Regions from separate parts of the Marinomonas epiphytica genome, predicted to be linked through region 1. Evidence: predicted binding sites of a transcription regulator. Region 1 holds the regulator's gene; the other holds the start of a gene.
What was found. Region 1 encodes sigma-54, which starts transcription at its own class of promoters, with help from an activator protein. Its sites were predicted from a motif close to TGGCACNNNNNTTGCTNT; they were not measured.
Positions count from the first base shown of each region.

Region 2: ACYVGZ_RS12885 (amino acid ABC transporter substrate-binding protein) is a predicted target of sigma-54. The motif match lies at 1,084-1,101, and genes of this name have one in related genera.

Region 1 covers NZ_BAAGVX010000002.1:194,115-203,927, forward strand. Annotated here, with positions in the region: gene ACYVGZ_RS01430 (ABC transporter ATP-binding protein) at 1-507, opposite strand, end outside; gene ACYVGZ_RS01435 (calcium/sodium antiporter) at 679-1,635, shown strand; gene lptC (LPS export ABC transporter periplasmic protein LptC) at 1,657-2,214, shown strand; gene lptA (lipopolysaccharide transport periplasmic protein LptA) at 2,198-2,707, shown strand; gene lptB (LPS export ABC transporter ATP-binding protein) at 2,708-3,433, shown strand; gene ACYVGZ_RS01455 (RNA polymerase factor sigma-54) at 3,505-4,992, shown strand; gene ACYVGZ_RS01460 (PTS sugar transporter subunit IIA) at 5,010-5,459, shown strand; gene ACYVGZ_RS01465 (HPr family phosphocarrier protein) at 5,470-5,739, shown strand; gene mgtE (magnesium transporter) at 5,745-7,097, shown strand; gene yjgA (ribosome biogenesis factor YjgA) at 7,104-7,640, shown strand; gene ACYVGZ_RS01480 (carbon-nitrogen hydrolase family protein) at 7,637-8,473, opposite strand; gene ACYVGZ_RS01485 (YhdP family phospholipid transporter) at 8,474-9,813, opposite strand, start outside.
Region 2 covers NZ_BAAGVX010000038.1:100,264-103,871, forward strand. Annotated here, with positions in the region: gene ACYVGZ_RS12875 (hypothetical protein) at 1-159, shown strand, start outside; gene lrp (leucine-responsive transcriptional regulator Lrp) at 167-643, opposite strand; gene ACYVGZ_RS12885 (amino acid ABC transporter substrate-binding protein) at 1,181-2,203, shown strand; gene ACYVGZ_RS12890 (amino acid ABC transporter permease) at 2,311-3,486, shown strand; gene ACYVGZ_RS12895 (amino acid ABC transporter permease) at 3,497-3,608, shown strand, end outside.

The DNA of each region.
Region 1 (9,813 bases):
TGTAAAAGGCTCATCATACATAACCAGCTCAGGATCCAATGCAATGGCACGAGCCAAAGCGACACGACGAGCCATTCCTCCGGACAACTCAGAGGGCAAAAGGTGGGCGGCGCCACGTAAGCCAACACTGTGCAGCTTGTTTTTCACCCTTTCTTGAATCGCTTCTTCCGACAGTTTTGTATGTTCTTGTAACGGAAAAGCAACATTTTCATAAACCGACATATCACTAAACAAAGCACCACTTTGAAACAACATGCCTAATTTTTTTCGCACTTCATAAAGAGAAGATCGAGACAAAGCATGTACATCTTGCCCGTCCACAAAGATATGCCCTTCATCAGGTGTCAGTTGTGCTGCGATCAACCGCAATAAGGTTGTCTTTCCCGTCCCACTCGGCCCCATCACCGCGGTCACCTTACCTTTGGGTATGGTTAAAGTGACATCTTCGTATATCACTCTGTCAGCTCGAGAGAACTTAAGATTTTGGACTTCTATATATGCATCCATTGGCGAAATACCCTAATCCGTAGAATAATGGGATAAATGTTATCACTCAGACCTTAAAAAGCCTATTGAACAGGAGACAAATCCCATTTTGTTTCAAAGATCAAGTCTTGAATTTACCCGCCAAACCTCATTAAATGTACGTCCCTTAAGTTTTTGAGATATATCGACATTATGCTGCTTTATTCCGCTGCTCTGTTAGCCGGTCTGGTATTACTGGTATTAAGCTCTGACAAGTTCATTGAGCATGCTGCTTTAGTTGCTGAAAAATTAAACGTTAGCCCTATGGTCATTGGCATTACGTTAGTGGCTTTAGGCACCTCTGCACCAGAAATGGTGGTATCTGCCATCGCAGCGTTTGACCAGGCACCAGAAATTGCCATTGGTAATGTCCTTGGTTCCAACATTGCCAATATTGGTCTGGTATTCGGCATCACTCTATTGCTCTCCTCCATTCCTATTGCAAAAGGCCTAGCCACTAAAGAAGTGCCTCTGGTATTAGCCATTACACTTTTATCTGGCCTATTACTATGGGATGGTCATTTGAGTGTTTTTGACGGATGCGCTCTACTTATTGCCTTCATTATTATTCTTCTTATTTTATTAAGAAACGCCAAAGACTTAGAAGAAGAACTCGCCGCTGAGCTCCCAGAAGACGATGGCGGTTCGGTTGGCAAATCGGTCTTGATTGCCGTCGTAGGATTGGCTGTACTGATTGGCAGCTCAAAACTCTTGGTGTGGGGAGCGACAGGGATCGCCACAGCGCTTGGCGTGAGCGAACTGGTGATCGGATTAACCATTGTCGCGATCGGCACTAGCCTACCAGAACTCGCCGCATCCGTTAGTAGTGTACGTAAAGGTCACCATGACATCGCCATTGGCAATGTTTTAGGGTCAAACATTTTTAACTTGGCTACGGTTTTACCTCTTCCTGCACTCATTGCTCCAGGAGTCACCGATAACCAAATAATGTCTCGTGACTTTCCTTGGGTGCTCGCTCTAACCCTTGTAATGGCTGCTGCTGTTTTTCTCTTTAATCGCGCTCAAAACAAACAAATTCCTAGATGGCTAGGCCTACCTTTGGTCGGGTCTTATGGCGTATATTTAATACTTATGGGAACAAGTAGCTAACGTGGATTCAAAATGCTTGGTATGAGTTTGAAAAAGTGGTTTTTATTTGGCGCTCTAGTAGGTGCAGCCGGCTTACTGTTTATAGTGGGTAAGGGACCTCAATCTAACCTTGTTACCACAGAGTCCCTAAGTAGCTCTCCTGATTATTTCATTACGCAAGTACGAGTAAAGGAATTCGATCCTTCAGGCAAACTCATTGAGACACTAGAGGCTGCAAAAACATTACATTATCTAGCGGCAAAAAAAACACTGCTTGAATTTCCTTTTGTAGAGCGCCATGCCGACACCAGTAGCTGGAGTGCCGAATCATTACAGGGCGTAATAGAAGATGGCAGCAAAGACATTTTATTAACTCAAGATGCAAAAGCGCTAAAACGCCAAGTCGGTGCCGCTGATATCACTTTATCTGCAGACACGGTACACTATCTTGATAAAGATCAATCGTTAAGCAGCTATGGAAATGCCAAGCTTTATTCCACTCAAGGCATTACCAGTGCAAGTAAGATCACAGCTTTTATCAATTCCGGTGAAGTAATCATGACCAAACCGGTAAGAGGACATTATGAACCAACTCGCTAAGTTAACTCTTTTTCTAGCTTCATGTTGCCTTACTTCCCTTGCTACTGCGCTGCCAAGCGACACGGAGCAACCGTTAGAAATTCAAGCAGACGAAGCTTCGTTCAACCAAACCACAGGCGAAGCGATTTATAAGGGTAACGTTCTCATTACCCAGGGCACCATTGAAATTGAGGCTGAGTATTTAAAAATCAGCACCAATCCGCAAACCCAAAAATTTAACAAGCTTAAAGCCAAAGGCTCGCCAGCCAAGTTCAGCCAACAAATCGATGAAGCAGGCAACATGGTTATTAGCCAAGGGGATAACATTGATTATTCAACGCTAGAGGCAAAACTTGAAATCTCAGGCAATGGCTACCTAAATCGGATCGACAATAAAGTATCTGCCGATTACATACTTTACATGGTAAACAGTGGCGCTTTCCAAGCAAACAAAACGGATACTGGTCGCGTTTCTATGACCCTGCAACCCCAAGCAGCACAAGATGAGAACTAAATGGCACTATTAGAAGCAAAGAACCTCGCTAAAAGCTATAAGAAGCGCCAAGTCGTTAAAGATGTCTCTTTGGCGGTTGAGTCTGGTCAAGCCGTTGGTCTACTCGGACCGAACGGCGCAGGTAAAACCACCTGCTTTTATATGATAGTCGGCATGGTCACAAATGATGCAGGCGGAATTTTCATTGACGGCCAAGATGTTACCCATAATGCGATGCATACACGCGCCCAAAAAGGCATTGGCTATCTACCACAAGAAGCGTCAATTTTTCGAAAAATGTCTGTCGAAGACAACATTCTGGCCATTTTAGAAACCCGCAAAGACCTAAACAAACAGCAGCAACAAGCCAAACTTGAATCCCTACTAGAAGAGTTTCATGTTACCCACATTCGAAAAAACCTAGGTATGGCTCTATCAGGTGGCGAACGACGTCGAGTAGAGATTGCTCGTGCCCTCGCCATGAACCCTAAATTTGTATTGCTGGATGAACCTTTCGCTGGGGTCGACCCCATTTCCGTTGGGGATATAAAGCTGATCATCAAACACCTTCAAGAAAGTGGCATTGGTGTATTAATTACCGACCATAACGTAAGGGAAACGTTAGATATTTGTGATAAGGCGTATATTGTCGGTAACGGCCATATTATCGCTTCTGGCGACGCCGAGACGGTTATTAATAATGAGCAGGTAAAAAAGGTGTATCTTGGCGACGATTTCCGTCTATAACCCTTATCATTATTAGATAAAGAGAGTAGTATGCATATCTTGTTCCAACTTAAATTACTAAGTGTTGCTCTATGAAGCAGTCGTTACAATTAAAAATCGGTCAACAACTGACGATGACCCCTCAACTGCAGCAAGCCATTCGCTTGTTACAGTTATCCACCTTAGATTTACAGCAAGAAATCCATGAGTTTCTTGAGTCTAACCCATTGTTAGAAATCGATGATGAACTGGCAAATACTCCTGCCGAAAACAACAGTATCGAAAGCAAAACCGAGAAAAAGACCGACGAGAGAAGCACTGAAGCTGAATCCAACCCTGAGGAAGCACGACTTGAATCCGAATGGACTGACAGCATTCCAGAAGAGCTTTCGATAGACAGTAACTGGGACGACACCTACCAAAATTCAGCCTCAGTAAGTGATGTGTCAAGCTTTGAAGGGGAAAGTGACTTTGAAAGTCGCAATGCCCCAGAAGAAAATATTCAAGACCATTTAATTTGGCAGCTTAACCTAACTCACATGTCTGACCGTGACATTGAAATTGCCTACGCCATCATCGAATGTGTTAAATCTGATGGTTATTTGAGCATTTCTACGGAAGAAATTTGCGAAGCTTTAAGTGCTGAACTTGAAGAACTCGAAATTGACGAAGTCATTGCCGTTCAACATCGACTACAACGCTTTGATCCGGTTGGTGTGTGTTCAATCGATTTACGTGACTGCTTACTCGTACAATTAGAAGCGTACCGAGATCACCCTTTATACAAGAGCACACACAATTTAATAGACAATCACTTAGGCCTATTAGGTAGCCGAGATTTTGCCCAATTAACTCGCAAAACAAAGCTCAAAGAAGCGGCTCTAAAAGAAGTTGTGACGTTAATTCAACAACTCAACCCGCGCCCAGGCTCTGCGGTAGACAACTTAAACACGGATTATGTGATTCCTGATGTCAGCGTAAAAAAGATAAAAGGTACTTGGCAAGTTGAGCTCAATAATGACGCCCTTCCTCCCGTAAAAATTAATGAAACTTATTCAGCCATGGCCAACACGGCAGCGAAAAGTGAAGATGCCACCTACATTAAAAACTCACTGCAAGAAGCGAAGTGGTTCATTAAAAGCTTACAAAGTCGTAACGAAACCTTATTGAAAGTCGCCAGCTGTATCGTGAACCGACAAATTGACTTCTTCGAACTTGGCGAAGAAGCAATGAAACCCATGGTTCTTCATGATGTCGCGGAAGAAGTAGGCATGCATGAATCCACGATATCGCGAGTTACGACACAAAAGTTTATGCATACACCCAAAGGTATCTTTGAGCTGAAATACTTTTTCTCAAGCCATGTTAACACGGCTTCTGGTGGCGAGTGCTCCTCAACGGCTATTCGTGCAATGATTAAAAAGCTCGTGGCTGAAGAACCCGCACAGAAACCCTTGAGTGACAATAAATTAGCAAACACCTTGGCCGACCAAGGCATTCAAGTTGCTCGCCGAACGGTAGCGAAATATCGTGAAGCGATGAACATCCCACCCTCAAACGAACGTAAACGACTGATTTAAACGGATACTATAAAACCATGCCATTGGATACCCTACTTAAAGCTGATTTGGTTTTTGCAAAAAAAGATATTGTAAGCAAGAAACGCGCTCTCGAAAATTTAGCTTGCATCGTTGCAGACCGTTTGCATTGTGAAGAAAGTGCGGTGTACGACGCCTTACTTAGCCGAGAAAAACTGGGCAGTACCGGTATTGGCTCTGGCTTAGCTATTCCCCATTGTCGGCTAGATACTGCGAATCGCTCTGCGATTGTGGTAATGTCATTACAAGAAGCGATTGACTTTGATTCTATTGATAGAAAACCCGTTGATCTTATTTTCGCTTTAATCGCACCGCCACATGAATGTAATCATCATTTGGCAACATTAGCGCAAATAGCAGAACTTGCTCAATCACCAGAGGCATTGGACAAATTACGAGGGGCTCAGGATGATGAAGCCCTCTATATGACCTTCAAATCTCTGTTATAAAGGAAGGCCTATGCAAAAAACATCCATAACTATTATCAACAAGCTGGGACTGCACGCTCGAGCTGCTGGCAAGCTCATTGAAACCACTACACGTTTTTCTTGCGACATTACCATTGAGAAGGACGGTCGTAATGTGGATGGCAAAAGCATCATGGCAATGATGATGCTAGCGGCTAGCAAAGGAACTCAGATCACCATTAAAACTAACGGTGATGATGAAACGGAAGCGCTCGCGGCCATTGTTGCCCTCATTGAAGACAAGTTCGGGGAAGACGAGTAACCCCTATGTCTGAACAAAGCACCCTACAACATCTGCAAACCGTTACCGACTCTCTTGAGTCCGGTAAAACCATGCAGATTCGTTACCTTCTTAATGGTGCTTTACCGGCTCAAGATGTTGCTCGCCTATTGGAATCGTCTCCTCCTAAGGAACGTAAGCTTCTCTGGGAGCTTATTGATTCACAAAATGAAGGTGAAGTACTTCAGTACCTGAATGAAGATATCAGTCTTACCTTCTTAAAAGAAATGGACACAGAGCGTGTTGTTGCTGTGTCTGAGAATTTTGAAAACGATGACTTAGCCGACTTACTTCAGTATCTACCCGAAACGGTTGTAAAAGAAGTTCTTGCGTCCATGAGCGCGCAAGACAGAACTCGCGTTGAAACACTGCTTAGCTACTCAGAAGACTCCGCAGGCGGTTTGATGAATACGGACACCATTACGGTGCGCCCCAACATCACCGTTGATATTGTCTTCCGTTATTTACGCCGCCATGAAGAGCTGCCTGATATGACAGACAGCATCTTGGTAGTAAGCCGCTCCGATCGCCTGCTAGGCTCGTTACCCATTACTAAGTTATTAGTTGCAGATGCCGATACCCGAGTTCGGGATATCATGGAAACCGAAATCACTCCTTTGCACGCCAACACGCCTGTTAGTGATGTAGCCCAGCTGTTCGAAAAAATGGATTTAGTGTCCGCCCCCGTAATAGACGAAGAGAGCCAAAAGCTCTTGGGCCGTATCACCATTGATGATGTGGTCGATGTTATTCGTGATGAAGCAGAACACTCCATGCTTAGCATGGCAGGCCTTGACGACGATGAAGATACTTTCTCGCCCATCATGAAAACCACTCGCCGCCGGGCGGTATGGCTAGGGATCAATTTAATTACTGCGTTCACTGCTTCCTATGTAATTGGCCTGTTTCAAGACACCCTCGACAAAGTTGTCGCCCTCGCCATACTCATGCCCATTGTTGCCAGTATGGGTGGAATTGCCGGCTCTCAAGTATTAACTCTCGTTATTCGAGGCATCGCACTGGATCAAATCGGTCCGACAAACGCACGCTGGCTACTGAACAGAGAGCTCATTGTTGGTATGATTAATGGTATACTCTGGGCCACTGTCATTGCAGCACTTACCGCAGTGTGGTTTGATGATATTCAAATCGCCTACATTATTGCAGGTGCGATAGTAATAAATCTTTTATTTGCCGCCCTAACAGGCACTCTATTACCACTGTTACTCAAAAAACTTGGTATTGACCCCGCTCTGGCTGGCAGTGTAATTCTAACAACCGTAACCGACGTTGTAGGCTTTTTGTCCTTCTTAGGACTGGCCACTATTTTCTTAATATAGGTTCCCATGACTGATTTTGATCAATTTGATAACGAAGAAGACCTCCCGAAAAGTAAAACCCAAATCAAAAGAGAAATGGAGGCCTTACAAGTACTAGGCAAGAAATTACTGTCTCTTAGTAAAGGACAGCAAAAGAAGGTTCCTATGTCGGATACTCTGCGTGATGCCCTTGCAGAGGCCGACCGCATAAAGCAACATGAAGCCATGCGCAGACACTTACAGTACATTGGTAAAATCATGCGCACCGAAGACCACGAAGCCATTGAGCACCAGGTCGCGTTATTTGACACTACCTCTGCAGCTTACAACAAGCTTTTTCATCAACTGGAACAAACCCGTGATACCTTGATCGGTGAGAACAGCAAAGCCGCGTTGTCAGACTACTTAGCCGAACACCCTGAACTTGAAGACATTCAGCAATTGCGTCAATTGATTCGCGCCTCACAAAAAGAAGTACAAAAAGGGGCCAATACCACCAACCGCAAAAAGCTATTTCGCTTTTTAAGAGAAGCCCAAGAAAAAAAATTGGGACTTAGTGACTAAACCCCAATTCTACGATGAAGCTGGCAGGGCATTTTATCTCTCACCCTGACCACTTCATTCGTGTCTATTTTTGCTACAAAATAGCCCACGCGCTCCCCTAACCCAGCTAATTTTTCACCATAAGGCGAAAAAAGCACACTGTGACCGTAAGTTTGGCGCTTCTCATTATGCCAACCACATTGATTAACCCCTAAAAAGTAGCATTGATTCTCTATAGCCCGTGCGGCTAGGAGTGTTAACCAATGAGCTTTCCCCGTCACATAGGTAAAAGCGGCAGGCACAAGGATTAGCTGAGCCCCTGCTTGACTAAGATCGCGATAAAGCTCAGGAAAACGCAAGTCGTAGCAAATACTCAAGCCCACCTTAACACCATCAATATCAATTAGAGTGGGATGCCAATCTGCAGGCTCAATAAAGTTAGACTCTCGATAATTGGCAGTGCTGTCTTCGACATCCACATCAAACAAATGCACTTTATCGTAATGGCACTGCAATGTCCCATCAGGAGCAAACACCCAGCTACGTTGCCGTACTCTATGATCCGCCAAAGGCTCCCCCATCTCATCATAAGCGTAGGGGTGAGAGCCAACGACAATATACACATTATATTGTTTTGCCAAACTGGCCACTTGTTCCATTAGGCGTAGTTGCTCTTGTGACTCCGCCAGGGCTCGCATATCCTTTCCACTGAACAAAAACACGTTCTCCGGCAACACCAGCAAACGTGCCCCGTCATTAACTGCGGCTTGCAGTAAGCTTTCAACTTGCGCAAAATTCTTACGCCAGCACTGACCACTAGTAAGCTGTAACCCAGCAACAATTAACTTGCTCATCTATTTATCACTTCGCGCATTCGGCTGATACTGAACCTGCTTGAAAACGGGCTCATCAAAGGAGCCGTTAACTAAGTATTTAACACTGGTAATTTTGGAAATTTTATCGCCCACCAATTGGTCTGTAATGTACAACAACCCAGCTATTTGTGGAGTCGCCCATATTAAGCCGGCTAAAGGTAGTGCTCCAGAAATAGGAAAACTGGCTTCGATTTCTTGATCTAATGTTTCGCTTTCAATATTCGCACTACCCTGAACGATCACGTTTGCAGTAGGAGACGTCACCTTGATTGGCTCTTGTGTGGTGACAACGCCTTGGTTTAGTAGTAGCTTTCCAGTAAATTCATCATAAGTAAAGCCCGGCTCATAAACATCGGAAAAATCTAAGGATAAGCGGCGACTTAGAGCACCGAAATTAAAAATACCTAGCACTTTCAAAAACGCAGGCAACTCCTCCACTTGTGAAAAGTTGCCATCCAAGGCTGAAAAGTTAATCCTTCCTGACGCAGAGGATCGATCAAAATAAAATGGATGACCTTGCCAACTCAACGCTAAATTTATGTCATATTCTTCAGAAGTCACCAAAGGCTGTTTGGAGAACTTTCCGGTTAACTCGGCCAAGTCTTCCCCTTTGACCGCAACCATCAACTCAACATTTGGGCTTATTCCATCATCCTGCCAAAACAGACTGCCATCAAAGCTAGCTGTTTCCAGTCGAGTTGATAATGGGTCTATCCTCAGACGGTCACCTAGATTAGTAATCTGCATTTGCCAATCCCCTAATGGGCGGTGATCCAAATACAACTCATCAATCGAGAAGCCCATAGTCGGAATTTGATTAGCATGCAAAATCGGGGTGCTTTTCTCTTCTTCTGTCGGTTCAGCAGGATCGCTTTCCCAACTTAGGAAACCAAAGTGTAAATGAGGTGCACCTGCTTTTTGCGAGAGCTCTAGATTAATTTCATCTGAGTTCACCTGCAACGAGCCCTGCTTAGACGGATAGACCAACTTGGCGTTATGCAAGGTATTTTGTTCATTGATTTTGAAATTATCGACAATGAGCTCTGCCTGCGACAACCATTCCGGAATATCAAAAAGTGATGCCGTTTCATCACTGTCGGACTGATTTACCTCTTCAATAAAGTAATTGATGACCTCAAACCAAGGGTCAAAGTCTACTTCAGACACTTCCCCCTTAAACACTAAACCTTTTGGTATCGTCGAACTTAGCGGTTGATCCTTATTAAAAAAGTATTCTCCGCCTATTAACTCACTGTCTCTAATAAGGAAACGACTCCGCACTAACTGCCCATAAACTTCATCTATAACCAAGTCGTCAT
Region 2 (3,608 bases), on a different contig from region 1:
GTTGTGGAGCCTAGAAAGCCCATTAAAGACAAGACCAAAAGCGCTTCGATAAAAAAGAAGGCAAGTAATTTAGCCTTACACTATACAAAGCAGCAAGAATCCGAAAACAAGTTCCAACAATTCAATCGTTTTCTTCGTAGCTTACTAAGCCGCTCTTAGGCCTTAGCTACGGAATACTCACCACCGTCGTGTTTTTAACTTCTTCCATAGCTACATAAGTACGGGACTCTCTGACATGAGGTAAGGTCAGTAGGGTCTCGCCCAGTAAGCGGCGATACGCATCCATATTGGACACACGCGCTTTAAGCAAATATTCGAAATCACCCGCAATTAGGTGACACTCTAGAATTTCAGGCACTTCAGATACACTCGCTTTAAATTCTTGGAAACCTTCAGGTGAGGTTGTTTTAAGGCGAATCTCTACAAACACCAGCAAGCCAGCCTCTACTTTTTTAGGGTCAACTAGGGCGCAGTAACCTGTGATATAACCATTTCGTTCTAGTCTTCTGACACGTTCTAAGCAAGGGGTAGCACTTAACCCTACTCGGCTCGCCAACTCAACATTTGATAAACGTCCGTTCAGCTGTAGCTCGCGAAGAATTTTTTTGTCTAAGCGATCAAGTGGCTTGGTAGAGCTTTCCATTAGGCGCGGCCTCCTCATAAAACTGGCAGGTAAAGGTCGATTCTAGCATGCAAATTGCATTTCGTGGGTAACCCTTTTAAGTATAGTTTACGACAAATATGAGAACTTTCAGCACCAACGCCCTAAACAAGTGCGTAATTTACAAAATGTAATCAAAAAAACTAACGATTCGACAAAAAATCACTATAACAGTGCATTTAAAAAAATGCGCTTAGCTCTAACCCTTGCGGCATATGCTTTTTGTCAATATTTGGAATCTTTAAAAGCGACATAAGATTGCAATATTTTTGCTTTAAATGTGTAAAAAAACCGCACCAAGGCCATATTTTATGAAACTTTCTACTTGACTATGACACTAAAGAATAATTCTATTAGGTCATGCGGTGACTATTTAGAAGAATACACTGCATAACTACAATAAAAATAGAATAACAAAATGTTGGCAACGTTTTTGCTTATATAAAACACTAGAGTTTGCACTCTTTCTAACTAAAACAAGCAAGATAACAACATAACAATCGCCTGGGAGGCTTATAAATGAAATCTAACGTAGGTAAATTAGTTTCTACCGCAGCAGTTGCTGCAACGCTTAGTACTGCCGCTGCTGCCGCAACTCTTGATGATGTTAAAGCAAAAGGCTTCATCCAATGTGGTGTGAGTCAGGGTGTTCCAGGTTTCTCTAACGCCGATGATTCTGGTAACTGGACAGGCATCGACGTAGACGCATGTCGCGCAGCTGCAGCTGCTATTTTTGGCGATGCTCAGGCCGTTAAATTTACTCCTCTATCTGCTAAAGAGCGTTTCACTGCCCTACAATCTGGTGAAATCGACGTTCTTTCTCGTAACACTACTTGGACTTACACTCGTGACTCTTCTTTGGGCCTAGACTTTACAACCGTTAACTTCTACGACGGTCAAGGTTTCATGGTTCGTAAAGATCTAGGTGTAGAGTCTGCTCTTGACCTTGACGGTGCGACTGTTTGTACTGAGCAAGGTACAACGACTGAATTGAACATGGCTGACTTCTTCCGTAAACATCAATTGTCTTACGTTCCAGTTATCGTTCAGAAAGCTGACGAAGCTCTAGCTGCATACGCATCTGGTCGTTGTGATGTATTCACAACAGATAAGTCAGGTCTAGCTGCTCACCGTTCTAAACTATCCGATCCTTCTGCTCACGTAATTCTTTCTGAAACTATTTCTAAAGAGCCTCTAGGCCCTGTTGTTCGCCATGGCGACAACCAGTGGAAAGATATCGTAACTTGGGCAATGTTCGTACAGGTTAACGCTGAAGAAATGGGTATTTCTTCTGACAACGTTGCGAAAATCAAGAGCGAAACAACGGATCCAGGCATCAAACGTCTTCTAGGTGTTGAAGGTGACATGGGTGCTCAACTTGGTCTACCAGCTGACTGGGCTTACAACGTTATTTCTCTAGTAGGTAACTACGGTGAAGTATTTGAACGTAACGTTGGACCTTCTACTCCGGTTGGCCTACCACGCGGTATCAACAACTTATGGACTGAAGGCGGCGTAATGTACGCGCCACCAGTACGTTAATCTTTCCTAGCTATATACCTTTAGGGTACTTCTCGGTGGCACTTTGCCACCGAGACATCTCCCGCCTTTTCTACCACATCTGACGAGCATTTTTTGCCTGAATTAAGATGAGCGATAAAAATACTTCTAGCAATACAAGTCTATTGAATGATGCTGGCACTCGTGCCCTTATCTTTCAAATTATACTCTTGGCTGTTGTTGCATTTGTGGGTTACTACTTGTTCAGTAACCTTCAAGCGAACTTAGCCAACCGAGGCATTTCCACGGGTTTTTCTTTCTTTAATGAACCTGCTGGATTTCCCGTCCTTATTCACCTTATTGAATACACAGAAGCAGACACTTATGGACGAGCTTTTGTCGTTGCCCTAATAAACACCTTTGTTATTTCTCTCTTGGGCATTATTTTAGCCACTGTGATCGGCGTGATCATGGGTTTGGCTAGGCTATCAAAAAACTGGCTAGTAGCCCGTTTAGCCACTGTGTACATAGAAACCTTACGTAACGTTCCTCTGCTACTGCAAATGTTCTTTTGGTATTTTGCTGTACTAGCTGCGTTACCTGCACCACGAAATAGCTTTGAGTTAGGTGACTTTCTCCTAAATAAACGAGGCATCTACTCTCCTAACCCGATTACTCAAGACGGTTTTGGGGTCGTGATTGCAGGGTTTATTTTGTCCATTGTCGCTTCTATCGGCATCATCATCTGGGCGAAAAAACGACAAACGAAAACCGGTGTTTGGTTCCCTGCTTACTGGGCTTCTTTAGGCACTATTATCCTTGTTACCTTCCTTGCATTGGCTGTGTCTGGTTTCCCGATTGAATTTGACCTTCCTCAGAAAAGTCGCTTTAACGTCACTGGCGGTATGGTGCTTCCTCCTGAGTTTGTCGCTGTATTGGTTGCGTTATCAACTTATACAGGTTCATTTATTGCCGAGATCGTTCGTGCGGGTATTTTGTCTGTAAACTGGGGACAAACTGAGGCCGCTCGCTCCTTGGGCTTGAAAGACAATCTGACTCAGCGCCTTATTGTCCTACCTCAAGCTCTACGCGTTATTATTCCGCCACTCACTAGCCAATACCTAAACCTTGCGAAGAACTCTTCGCTGGGTGCTGCTATTGCTTACCCTGAGCTGGTTGCGGTTGTTATGGGTACGACTCTGAACCAAACAGGTCAGGCCATTGAAACCATTGGTTTGTGTATGTTGGTTTACGGTACGTTAAGTTTGTCCATTTCAGTATTCATGAACTGGTACAACAAAAAAATGTCATTAATGGAGCGCTAGGAGGCTGTTTATGGCTATTGAATTTAAACCATCACCCAGCCTGCCACCACCAGTTAACTCGGTGGGTGCTGTTGCTTGGCTTAGACAGAACTTATTGTCTTCACCGTTAAATATCTTTTTAA